3 regions of the Rubrivivax sp. JA1055 genome follow, and region 1 is predicted to be linked to each of the others. Evidence: predicted binding sites of a transcription regulator. Region 1 holds the regulator's gene; each other region holds the start of a gene.
The links. The regulator LexA, encoded in region 1, represses DNA repair genes until DNA is damaged. The targets are predictions, from matches to a motif close to ACTGTATNNNNATACAGT.
Positions count from the first base shown of each region.

Region 2: a site for LexA is predicted at 1,444-1,461, ahead of imuA (translesion DNA synthesis-associated protein ImuA). Genes of this name have one in related genera too.
Region 3: a site for LexA is predicted at 1,785-1,802, ahead of recA (recombinase RecA). Genes of this name have one in related genera too.

Region 1 covers NZ_JAJKFP010000006.1:441,363-444,602, forward strand. Annotated here, with positions in the region: gene LOC65_RS11415 (AAA family ATPase) at 1-95, opposite strand, end outside; gene LOC65_RS11420 (hypothetical protein) at 153-521, opposite strand; gene LOC65_RS11425 (hypothetical protein) at 518-931, opposite strand; gene LOC65_RS11430 (helix-hairpin-helix domain-containing protein) at 1,207-1,584, opposite strand; gene lexA (transcriptional repressor LexA) at 1,590-2,285, opposite strand; gene LOC65_RS11440 (asparaginase) at 2,354-3,240, shown strand, end outside.
Region 2 covers NZ_JAJKFP010000006.1:1,344,244-1,347,483, forward strand. Annotated here, with positions in the region: gene LOC65_RS15540 (nuclear transport factor 2 family protein) at 22-519, opposite strand; gene imuA (translesion DNA synthesis-associated protein ImuA) at 516-1,256, opposite strand; gene LOC65_RS15550 (MFS transporter) at 1,509-3,240, opposite strand, start outside.
Region 3 covers NZ_JAJKFP010000005.1:252,248-255,487, forward strand. Annotated here, with positions in the region: gene recX (recombination regulator RecX) at 131-619, opposite strand; gene recA (recombinase RecA) at 703-1,749, opposite strand; gene LOC65_RS07880 (response regulator transcription factor) at 1,923-2,594, shown strand; gene LOC65_RS07885 (sensor histidine kinase) at 2,710-3,240, shown strand, end outside.

The DNA.
Region 1 (3,240 bases):
GCATGCAGCCGGTGCCGGCGCAGCAGTTCGAGCCGCAGCACAGGCGCGGGCGAGGGCGGAGGCGGCGTCGCCGCAGGGCCGTCCGGCGTCGTCATGGCGCCGATTCTGGCCAGCGCCGCGCGCTGCGCCTACCGCGCGATCCGGCGGTGGGTTCAGCGCGTCAGGACGCGGCTGGACAGGAAGTCGGTGGCCGGTGCGCCGCAGCGAAACAGCGTGTCCAGGCTGGCACGCAGCAGCGGCTCGAGCGCCGACTGGCCGGCGTCGGCCAGCGCCTCGAACACGGTGCCGCGCAGCAGCCACAGGTCCGACGGCTGCTCGGCGGCCCGGATCTGGCGGCGCACCCATTCGGCGTGTGAGCCCTCCAGGCCTTCGACGGCGGTGAGGAAGTCGTGTTTGGTCGTCACGAAGGCCCGGCGCTCGGCCAGCCGCGCCAGGCGCGGGCCGGCGAGCGCGACAGCCCCGACCACCGGGTGGACCGCGATCGGCGCACGGGCGACGGAGCGCAGGGTGAGCGTGTTCATGGCGCCTTCAGCCGGTTGCGGCCGCGCTTGGGGAAGTGGGCGTTCAGGCGGGTGACGCGGCGCTCGGCCTCCGACTGGCTGCGGTGCAGCGCGACGACACGGTAGACGTCGGCCCGCAGGTGCCACAGTTCACGCAGCGTGCGGGCCTGGCCGATGCGCTCGGCGAGCCGGCCGACGTCAGCCCCGGCGAGATCGTGCAGGCTGTCCAGGAACTGCTGGCGCGCCTGCGGCAACTGGCTCAGCGGCGGCGCCGCGTCCTTGGCCGCGGGGGCCGTCAACCAGAAGACGAAGCGGTCCCAGGCGGCCGTCGGCGCGGTGCGCAACGACGGCGGCGGCACCGGGGTGCGACCGAAACCTGCGTTGTCCGCTTGATGCGAGGTGTTCCAGGGCGACATGCTCGAACTGGTCATGAGCGTGATATCGGCCACGAATGGCGCTGCTTGAGTCCATTGTGTGCGGCTCGACCCAGGTTTAAGCGCCGAACAGCGTGGCCGATGCCGGTCAGTTCTGCGTGAGCCACGCGCACGTGGCCGCGGCGCCGGCTGCACGCCGACGCGGCGCGATGCCGGCCACGCAGCCCCGGCAGGCGGGGGATCGGACGCGGCGGTCAGGCGCGGCGATCAGGCGCGGCAGTCGGACCCGGTATGGCAGGACTCGCCGCGATCAGCAAAACCTGCCGACGGTTTCAGACGACGCCGTGCCGGGCCTTGCGTTCAGCGGTGTAGCTCCACCACGGGCGCGGCTCGGCGCCACGCATGAAGTCGACGGCGGCCATGAAGGTGTCGAGCACGCAGGGGTCCTGGCGCTTGCCGGTGGCGTCGCAGAGCGCGCGGTACAGCGCCAGCGCGTCGCGTTCGGCCAGCTCGCGCGGGTGCTGGATGCCGAGCAGGCGCAGGTCACCGGCAATCGACGGGCCGATGTTGGGCAGTTGTTCGAGCAGCTCGCACTCGTCGGCCGTGCGCGCCTTCAGCGGCCGCGGCGCCTTGGGGGCGCGCGGCGGGCGGGCCGGCCCCGGCAGCGGCGGCGCCGAAGGCAGCGTGCGACGGGCGTAGGGCGCGGCCATCACGCTCACATCAGCATCGTGTTGCGGATCAGGCCGACCGCGATGCCTTCGAGCTCGAAACCCTGGTCGCTGCCTTCCAGCGGCACGACGATGGTCTGGAAGTCGGGGTTCTCGGGGATCAGCTCGATCGCCGCCTTGGTGCGGCGGAAACGCTTGACGGTGACGTCGTCGCCCAGGCGCGCGACGACGATCTGGCCGTTCTTGGCCTCGTGCGCCTTCTGCACCGCGAGCAGGTCGCCGTCCATGATGCCGGCGTCGCGCATGCTCATGCCGCGCACCTTCAGCAGGTAGTCGGGCTTGCGCTGGAACAGCGAGGCCTCGACGACGAAGCTCTGGTCGATGTGTTCCTGCGCCAGGATCGGGCTGCCGGCGGCGACGCGGCCCACGAGCGGCAGCGTCAGCTGCGCCAGGCTGGGCAGCGGCAGGCTGAACTGCTTGCCGTGCTGCGACAGGCGCGCCTCGGCCAGCGCGCGCAGTGTGTCAGACTTCAGCCGGATGCCACGCGAGGTGTTGCCGACGAGTTCGATGACACCTTTGCGGGCGAGCGCCTGCAGGTGCTCCTCGGCCGCGTTGGCCGAACGGAAGCCCAGCTCGGCGGCGATCTCGGCCCGGGTCGGCGGGGCGCCGGTGCGCTCGATCGCGCTTTGCACGAGGTCGAGGATCTGCTGCTGTCGCGGCGTGAGCTTGGGGCTGTCGTCCATCGCGTGATCCGGTCTTTGAGACTGGAGATTCATCCAGATCACTGTATTTTCATCCAGAGGACCACGGAATGCAAAGCGAATCGCGTGTCGTCGCGCTCGTCGCCACCGGCGGCACGATCGCCGGCACGGCTGCCCGCGGCGACGATCTCGTCGGCTACGACGCCGGCGCGCTGTCGGCCGAACAGCTGACCGCGGCGGTGCCGGCGCTGGCCGGCGAGGCGCTGGAGACCTGGACGCTGGCGCGGCTGGACAGCTGCGACATGGACCACGCGACCTGGGCGCTGCTGCGCCGCGAACTGCAGTCGCGGCTGGCGCGGCCGGAGGTTGCCGGCGTCGTCGTCACGCACGGCACCGACACGCTGGAGGAGACCGCCTGGTTCCTGCACCGCACGCTGGCCGCGCCCAAGCCGGTGGTGCTGACCGCGGCGATGCGCCCGGCCAGCGCGCCGTCGCCCGACGGCCCGCAGAACCTGCTCGACGCCGTGCGGCTGGCGCGTGTACCCGGCGCACGCGGCGTGCTGGTCGCCTTCGGCGGCAAGGTCTGGGCGGGCGGTGAGCTGCGCAAGCTGCACGGCTGGCAGCTGGACGCCTTCTCGGCGGGTGACGCCGGGGCCTTGGCGCTCGTTGAAGACGGTGCCTTCCGCCGGCTGCGCGACTGGCCGGCGCCTGAGTTGCATCCCGCGCCGGTCGGCGAGGTGCCGCCGGGCCAATGGCCGCGGGTCGAGATCGTCACCAGCCATGCTGGCGCCAGCGGCCGCATCGTCGATGCGCTGGTGGCCGACGGGGTGGACGGTCTGGTGATCGCCGGCACCGGCAACGGCACGGTGCACAAGGCGCTGCGCGAGGCGGCGGCGCGGGCATTGGCGGCCGGGGTGGCCGTGGTGCGCGCCTCGCGCTGCCTGGCGGGCGGCGTCGTCGGCACGACCGATGGCGCCTTGCCGCACTACGGCGCGGC
Region 2 (3,240 bases), 900 kb from region 1:
CCGCGCGCCCACGGCGCCCGGTCAGCCGCCCTCGCCCTCCGCGTCGTCGATCGGCTCGGCCAGGTGGGCGCGGTTCGTCGGCGCCGCATAAGGTTCGGGCCAGAACTCGACCAGGCGGCGCACACGGCCGGCGGCGAGATCGCAGTCGAAGAACGAGATCACACGCGCCTGCTGCACGCCGTCGGTGACGCCGACGTCGGACACCGCGTCGTGCGCCCCGCCGACGACGCGGTGCAGCCGGAAACGCCAGGGCCCGTTGGCCGGGTACTCCTGGTTCATGCGCACGAAACGTTCGGCACCGCGGAAGCGTTCGCCGGACTGCGGCCAGTCGAGCACGAAATCCTCGGCCAGCAGCTCGCCGACCGAGGCGAAGTCGTTGCTCGCCATGCGGCGCCAGAACTCGTGCACCAGCGCCGCGGCACCCACGGCCGGGCCGACGGCGGCCGACGACGGCGAAACATCGAGCGCGGGCGAAGCCGGCACGGCGGCGCCGCCGGCGAGAAAGGCGGGAGAGTTCATGGTTGCAGGACCTCCTGGGTGAACGCAGTGCGGGCCACCGGCGTCGCGGCGCGGGCCCGCGCCACGGCCGGCAGCACCGGAGGCAGGGCCAGCGCCAGCGGCTGGGCCAGCGGCGGGCCGCGGCGCTTGAGCAGGTGCACACGCAGCGCGTCGGCACCGGCGGCGCACAGCCACAGCCGCAGCGGCGCGACGCTGGGCCGGGTACGCGCGGCATCGTCGCGCAGCACGAAGGCCGGGCCGTCGTGCGTCTGCGCGGCCAGCTGCAGCCGGCGCAGCGCGTCGGCCGGCAGCCGCGCCGGCAGCCAGGCCAGCACGGCGCCGACCTGGCCCGAACGCAGCGCCTGTTCCAGCGCCCACAGCACGTCGGCGGCCGGCAGCGGCCCGCGCGCGCGGCCACGCTGCGCCTGGCGGCTGCGCACGACGAACAGCCGGGCCAGGTCAAGCCCGCATTCGGCCAGCGCCCAGCCGAAGGGCAGCGCCGGCGGGTCGAACAGCATCACGCAGCCCTCGGCACGCTGGACCGCGGCCAACGCCGGCGCCAGCAGCCGCATCTCGCCCAGGCCGGCACGCGGCAGCAGCAGTTCGGTCAGCACACGCGAAGGCCAGCCGCCGCCGGGCAGCGCGGCGTCGAGCGCGGCGAAACCGCTGGGCCAGGTGGTCTCGTGCTGGCGGCCGAGCTGGTGCGCGCGCCACAGCGCCGGGTGCAGGTCTTCCAGCGCCGCGGGCCGCGGCGGCACGGCCGGCGCAGAGGGCGCAGACGGCAGCACCGCAGCAGCCGGCACGGCCCCCTCGCCGGCCGGCGCGGGCGGTGCGGGTGGAGCCGGCGGAGGCGGCGCCGGCCGCGGCCGCCGCGCACGCCGCCCCTCCGCCGGCACGGCGGCCGGCGGCGACGGGGCGAACAGGGGCAGCGTCTCCATGAGGGAGACTGTATGCCCATACAGTATTCGCCGCAAGCACCGGAAACCGCAGCCAGCGGCATCCGGTCACGTTCAGCCGGGCACCGCCTCCAGCGACAAGACGGCCGGTCGTCCCGGCACGAAGCCCACCGCCAGCACCGGCACCGGTTGGCGAGCGACGAGCGCGGCCTGCGTCGCCGCGCGCCCGGCCTCGTCGGCGACGAAGAGGCCGACCAGTTCGCCGGCGGCCAGCGCCTGCGCCGCACGCTCGACGGCTTCGGCGTGCGCCGCCGCGTCCTCGTGCGCCGGCACCCAGGCGACGGCGCCGGCGCGGCGCAGCAGCGCGCCCAGGCCCGGGCCGGCGAGGCGCTGCCGGTCGACGACCCAGCGCAGCGGCCGCGGCCCGGCGGCCGCCGGCAGCAGCAGGTCGGCGCCGGCCGGCGCCGGGCCGACGAGCAGCGCGGCGCCGTCGGCCGGCGGCAGCACCGAGCCAGTCACACGCAGCCGGCGCACCAGCCGCCCGTGCAGCAGCGCGCGGCAGCGCAGCAGGTACTCGGGCACGAACCAGAACACGGCCCCGGCGACGAGCGCGTTGACGACGCCGGCGACGAGGAACACACCCGGGATCGACAGCCCCGCGCCCAGCAGCGCACCGGCACCCAGCGCGCTGGCGATCATGAACAGCGCGTTGAGGATGTTGTTGGCGGCGATGATGCGGGCGCGGTGCGTCGCCGGGCTGCGCAGCTGGATCAGCGCGTACATCGGCACGCTGTAGACGCCGGCGGCCAGCGCCAGCAGCACCAGGTCGGCCATCACGCGCCAGTGCGCCGGCTGGGCGACGAAGGCGGAAACCGGCATCAGCGCCGAGGCCGGCAGCGCGTGGGCGGCGAAATACAGGTCGACGGCGAAGACGCTCATGCCGGCGGCGCCCAGCGGCACCAGGCCGATCTCGACGTGGCGCCGCGACAGCGTCTCGCACAGCAGCGCGCCGACGCCCACGCCCACCGAGAACAGCACCAGCAGCAGCGAAGCCACCTGCTCGTCGCCGTGCAGCACGTCCTTGGCGAAGGCCGGGAACTGCGACAAGAAGACCGCGCCGAAGGCCCACATCCACGAGATGCCCAGCAGCGAGCGGAAGACCACCAGGTCCCCGTGCGCCAGCCGCAGGTTGCGCCAGGTCTCGCTGAACGGGTTCCAGTTGATCGTCAGGTCAGGCTGCGGCGCCGGCGAACGCGGCACGGCCTGCGCCACCAGCCGGCCGAGCAGCGCCACGCCCAGGCAGGCGGCGGCCACCAGGCGCGCGCCGGCCTCGGGCACCGCCATCAGCAGGCCGCCGGCCAGGTTGCCCAGCAGGATGGCGACGAAAGTGCCCATCTCGACCAGGCCGTTGCCGCCGGTCAGCTCACGTTCGTCCAGGTGCTGCGGCAGGTAGGCGTACTTCACCGGGCCGAACAGCGTCGAGTGCAGCCCCATGCCGAAGACGCAGGCCAGCAGCATGACGGCGTCGGTGCGCACGAAGCCCCAGACCGCGGCGGCCATGATCGCGATCTCCAGCGACTTGACCCAACGCGCCAGCAGCGCCTTGTCGTACTTGTCGGCGAGCTGCCCGGCGGTGGCCGAGAACAGCACGAAGGGCAGGATGAAGACCGCGCCGATCACCAGCCCGGCCAGCGACGGCGGCATCCAGGCCAGCTGCAGCTCGTAGGTCGCCATCACCGTGAAGGCGAACTTGAACAGGTTGTCGTTGCCGGCACCGAGGAACTGCACGGCGAAGAACGGCGCGAAGCGGCGCTGGGCCAGCAGCGCGAACTGGTTCGGGTGGCCG
Region 3 (3,240 bases), on a different contig from region 1:
AGGACAGGGCCGGCGGCTGGCCGCTGAAAAAGCGGCGGCAATGTAGCACGCGGCGCCGCGGCCAGCAGGCGGCGGCTGGACAAGCCCTGGACGGCGCTCGGGTGCGCGCCGTCGGCGCTTCACGCGACGATCAATCGAGCTCGGGATCGCCGTCATCGGCGGCGCCGATCGACGGCACGACACGGCGGATCACGTCGCCGTCGAAGCCCCGGCCGGCGAGAAAACGCATCTGCTTCGCGCGGCCGGCCGCATCAGCCGGCACGCTGCCGAAACGCCGGCGCCAGACCTCGCGTGCACGGTCCAGCTCGGTGCTGCGGGCCTGCTCGAGCGTCTGGGAGACCAGCTCGGGCGCCAGGCCCTTGGCCTGCAGGGTCTGGCGCAGGCGGCGGCTGCCGAAACGCGCGCCCTGCGTGAGCACCGACTCGGCGACCCGCGCCTCGCTCAGCAGCCCGGCGGCCTGCAGTTCGTCGAGTGCACGCGCGATGCGCTCGGCGGCGCTGGCGTCGGGGCCGTCCTCGGCGTGGCGGGCGAGCTTGCGCTCGAGCTCGGCACGCGAATGTTCGCGCTGCGCCAGATAACGCAGCGCGCGGCCTTTCAGCGAGGGGGAGGAGAAAGCCATCGAGGTGTCGACCGGGCCGGGTGACGGAGCGTCACCCGGCCCCGGAAAGCCACCGGGGCGCGCTCGCGCCCCGGCCGCCGGCCTCAGGCGCCGGCTTCGGCGCCTTCGGCGGCGGGCAGCTGCGGAATGCCGAGCGACTCACGCACCTTGTTCTCGATCTCGCGGGCGATGTCGGGGTTCTCGCGCAGGAACTCGCGCGCGTTGTCCTTGCCCTGGCCGATCTTCTCGCCGTTGTAGGCGTACCAGGCGCCGGACTTCTCGACGATGCGGGCGTTGACACCCATGTCGATGATCTCGCCTTCGCGGCTGATGCCTTCGCCGTAGAGGATGTCGAACTCGGCGGTCTTGAAAGGCGGCGAGACCTTGTTCTTGACGACCTTGACCTTGGTCTCGCTGCCGATGACCTCGTCGCCCTTCTTGATGTTGCCGGTGCGGCGGATGTCCAGGCGCACCGAGGCGTAGAACTTCAGCGCGTTGCCGCCGGTGGTCGTCTCGGGGTTGCCGAACATGACGCCGATCTTCATCCGGATCTGGTTGATGAAGATGACCATCGTGTTGGTCTTCTTGATCGTCGCCGTCAGCTTGCGCAGCGCCTGGCTCATCAGCCGCGCCTGCAGGCCGGGCAGCGAGTCGCCCATCTCGCCTTCGATTTCGGCCTTGGGCGTCAGCGCGGCGACCGAGTCGACGACGATCAGGTCGATCGAGCCCGAACGCACCAGTGCGTCGACGATCTCCAGCGCCTGCTCGCCGGTGTCGGGCTGGCTGATCAGCAGGTCCTGCAGGTTGACGCCCAGCTTCTGCGCGTACTGGATGTCCAGCGCGTGTTCGGCGTCGATGAAGGCGCAGGTGCCGCCGGTCTTCTGCATCTCGGCGATGACCTGCAGCGTCAGCGTCGTCTTGCCCGACGACTCGGGGCCGTAGATCTCGACGACGCGGCCGCGCGGCAGGCCGCCGACACCGAGCGCAACATCCAGGCCCACCGAGCCGGTGGACACGACCTGGATGTCCTCGATCACCTCGCCTTCGCCCAGGCGCATGATCGATCCCTTGCCGAACTGTTTCTCGATCTGGGCAAGAGCGGCCTGCAGGGCCTTGGCTTTCTCGGCGTTCAGCGGTTTCGGGGCGTCCATCGGGTTCTCCTTGATTGGCGCCGATTATTGCAGAAACTGGATATTCGTACAGTTCTTTGGTGGGCCCTCGACGGTGGGGTGAGCGGCGACTACACCCTGCCCTGTATCAAGAGGCAAGCCGTTAAAATTTCCACAGCCAGAGCCCGACGACGGGCCCGCCGACGGAGACAGTCATGCGCATCCTCATCGCCGAAGACGACCAGGTCCTGGCCGACGGCCTGCTGCGCTCCTTGCGCGCCTCGGGTTACGCGGTCGACCAGGTCGGCAGCGGCACCGAGGCCGACGCCGCGCTGTCGGCGCACGAGTTCGATCTCGTGATCCTCGATCTCGGCCTGCCCAAGCTGCATGGTTTCGACGTGCTCAAGCGCCTGCGCGCGCGTGGCGCGTCGGTGCCGGTGCTGATCCTCACCGCGGCCGACAGCGTCGAGCAGCGCGTCAAGGGCCTGGACCTGGGCGCCGACGACTACATGGCCAAGCCGTTCTCGCTGCAGGAGCTGGAAGCGCGCGTGCGTGCGCTGACGCGCCGCGGCCTGGGCACCGCCTCCAGCGTCATCAAGCACGGGCCCCTGACCTTCGACGCCACCGGGCGCGTCGCCTACCTCAACGACCAGATGATCGAGCTGTCGGCACGCGAGCTGTCGCTGCTGGAGGTGCTGCTGCAGCGCTCGGGCCGCCTGGTCAGCAAGGACCAGCTCGTCGAGCGCCTGTGCGAGTGGGGCGAGGAAGTCAGCAACAACGCGATCGAGGTCTACATCCACCGCCTGCGCAAGAAGATCGAGCAGGGCCCGGTGAGGATCGCCACGGTGCGCGGCCTGGGCTACTGCCTGGAGAAGATCGCGGCCTGACGGCCCACCCCCGAAGCCCCCCCGGGACCTGCACCCTCGACGGCGACACCCGCGGACCGGCGCAGCAGGCCCCTCGGCGTCCGCCCGGGAAGACCAGACGGTATCCTGAAGACGCATGGCGGCCCGCGAACAACGCTCCCTCTTCGGCGAGATCCTCGACTGGATGCTCGCGCCACTGCTGCTGCTGTGGCCGATGAGCGTGGCGCTCACCTGGCTGGTGGCGCAGAACATCGCCAACCGCCCGTACGACCGCGAGCTCGGCGTGATGGTGCGTGTCATCGCGCGCCAGGCCGCGGCCGAACACGAGATGCCGGCGCGCGCCAGCGACGCCGCGCGCCGCAGCCTGGAGCAGGCAGCGACGCAGCTGCTGCGCCCCGACGACAACGACAGCCTGTTCTTCCAGGTGCGCGGCGCGCGCGGCGAGCTCGTCGCCGGCGACGCCGACCTGCCGGTGCCCAGCGACGGCCCGCCGACCGTCGAACCGCGTTTCCGCGACGACGTGATCCGCGACGAGCCGGTGCGCGTGGCCTACCTCTGGACCGGCGAGGACGCCGGCGGCAACGCCGGGCTGATCCAGATCGCCGAGACGGTGGACAAACGTTCGCGCCTGGCCACCGAGATCATCAAGGGCGTGATCCTGCCGCAG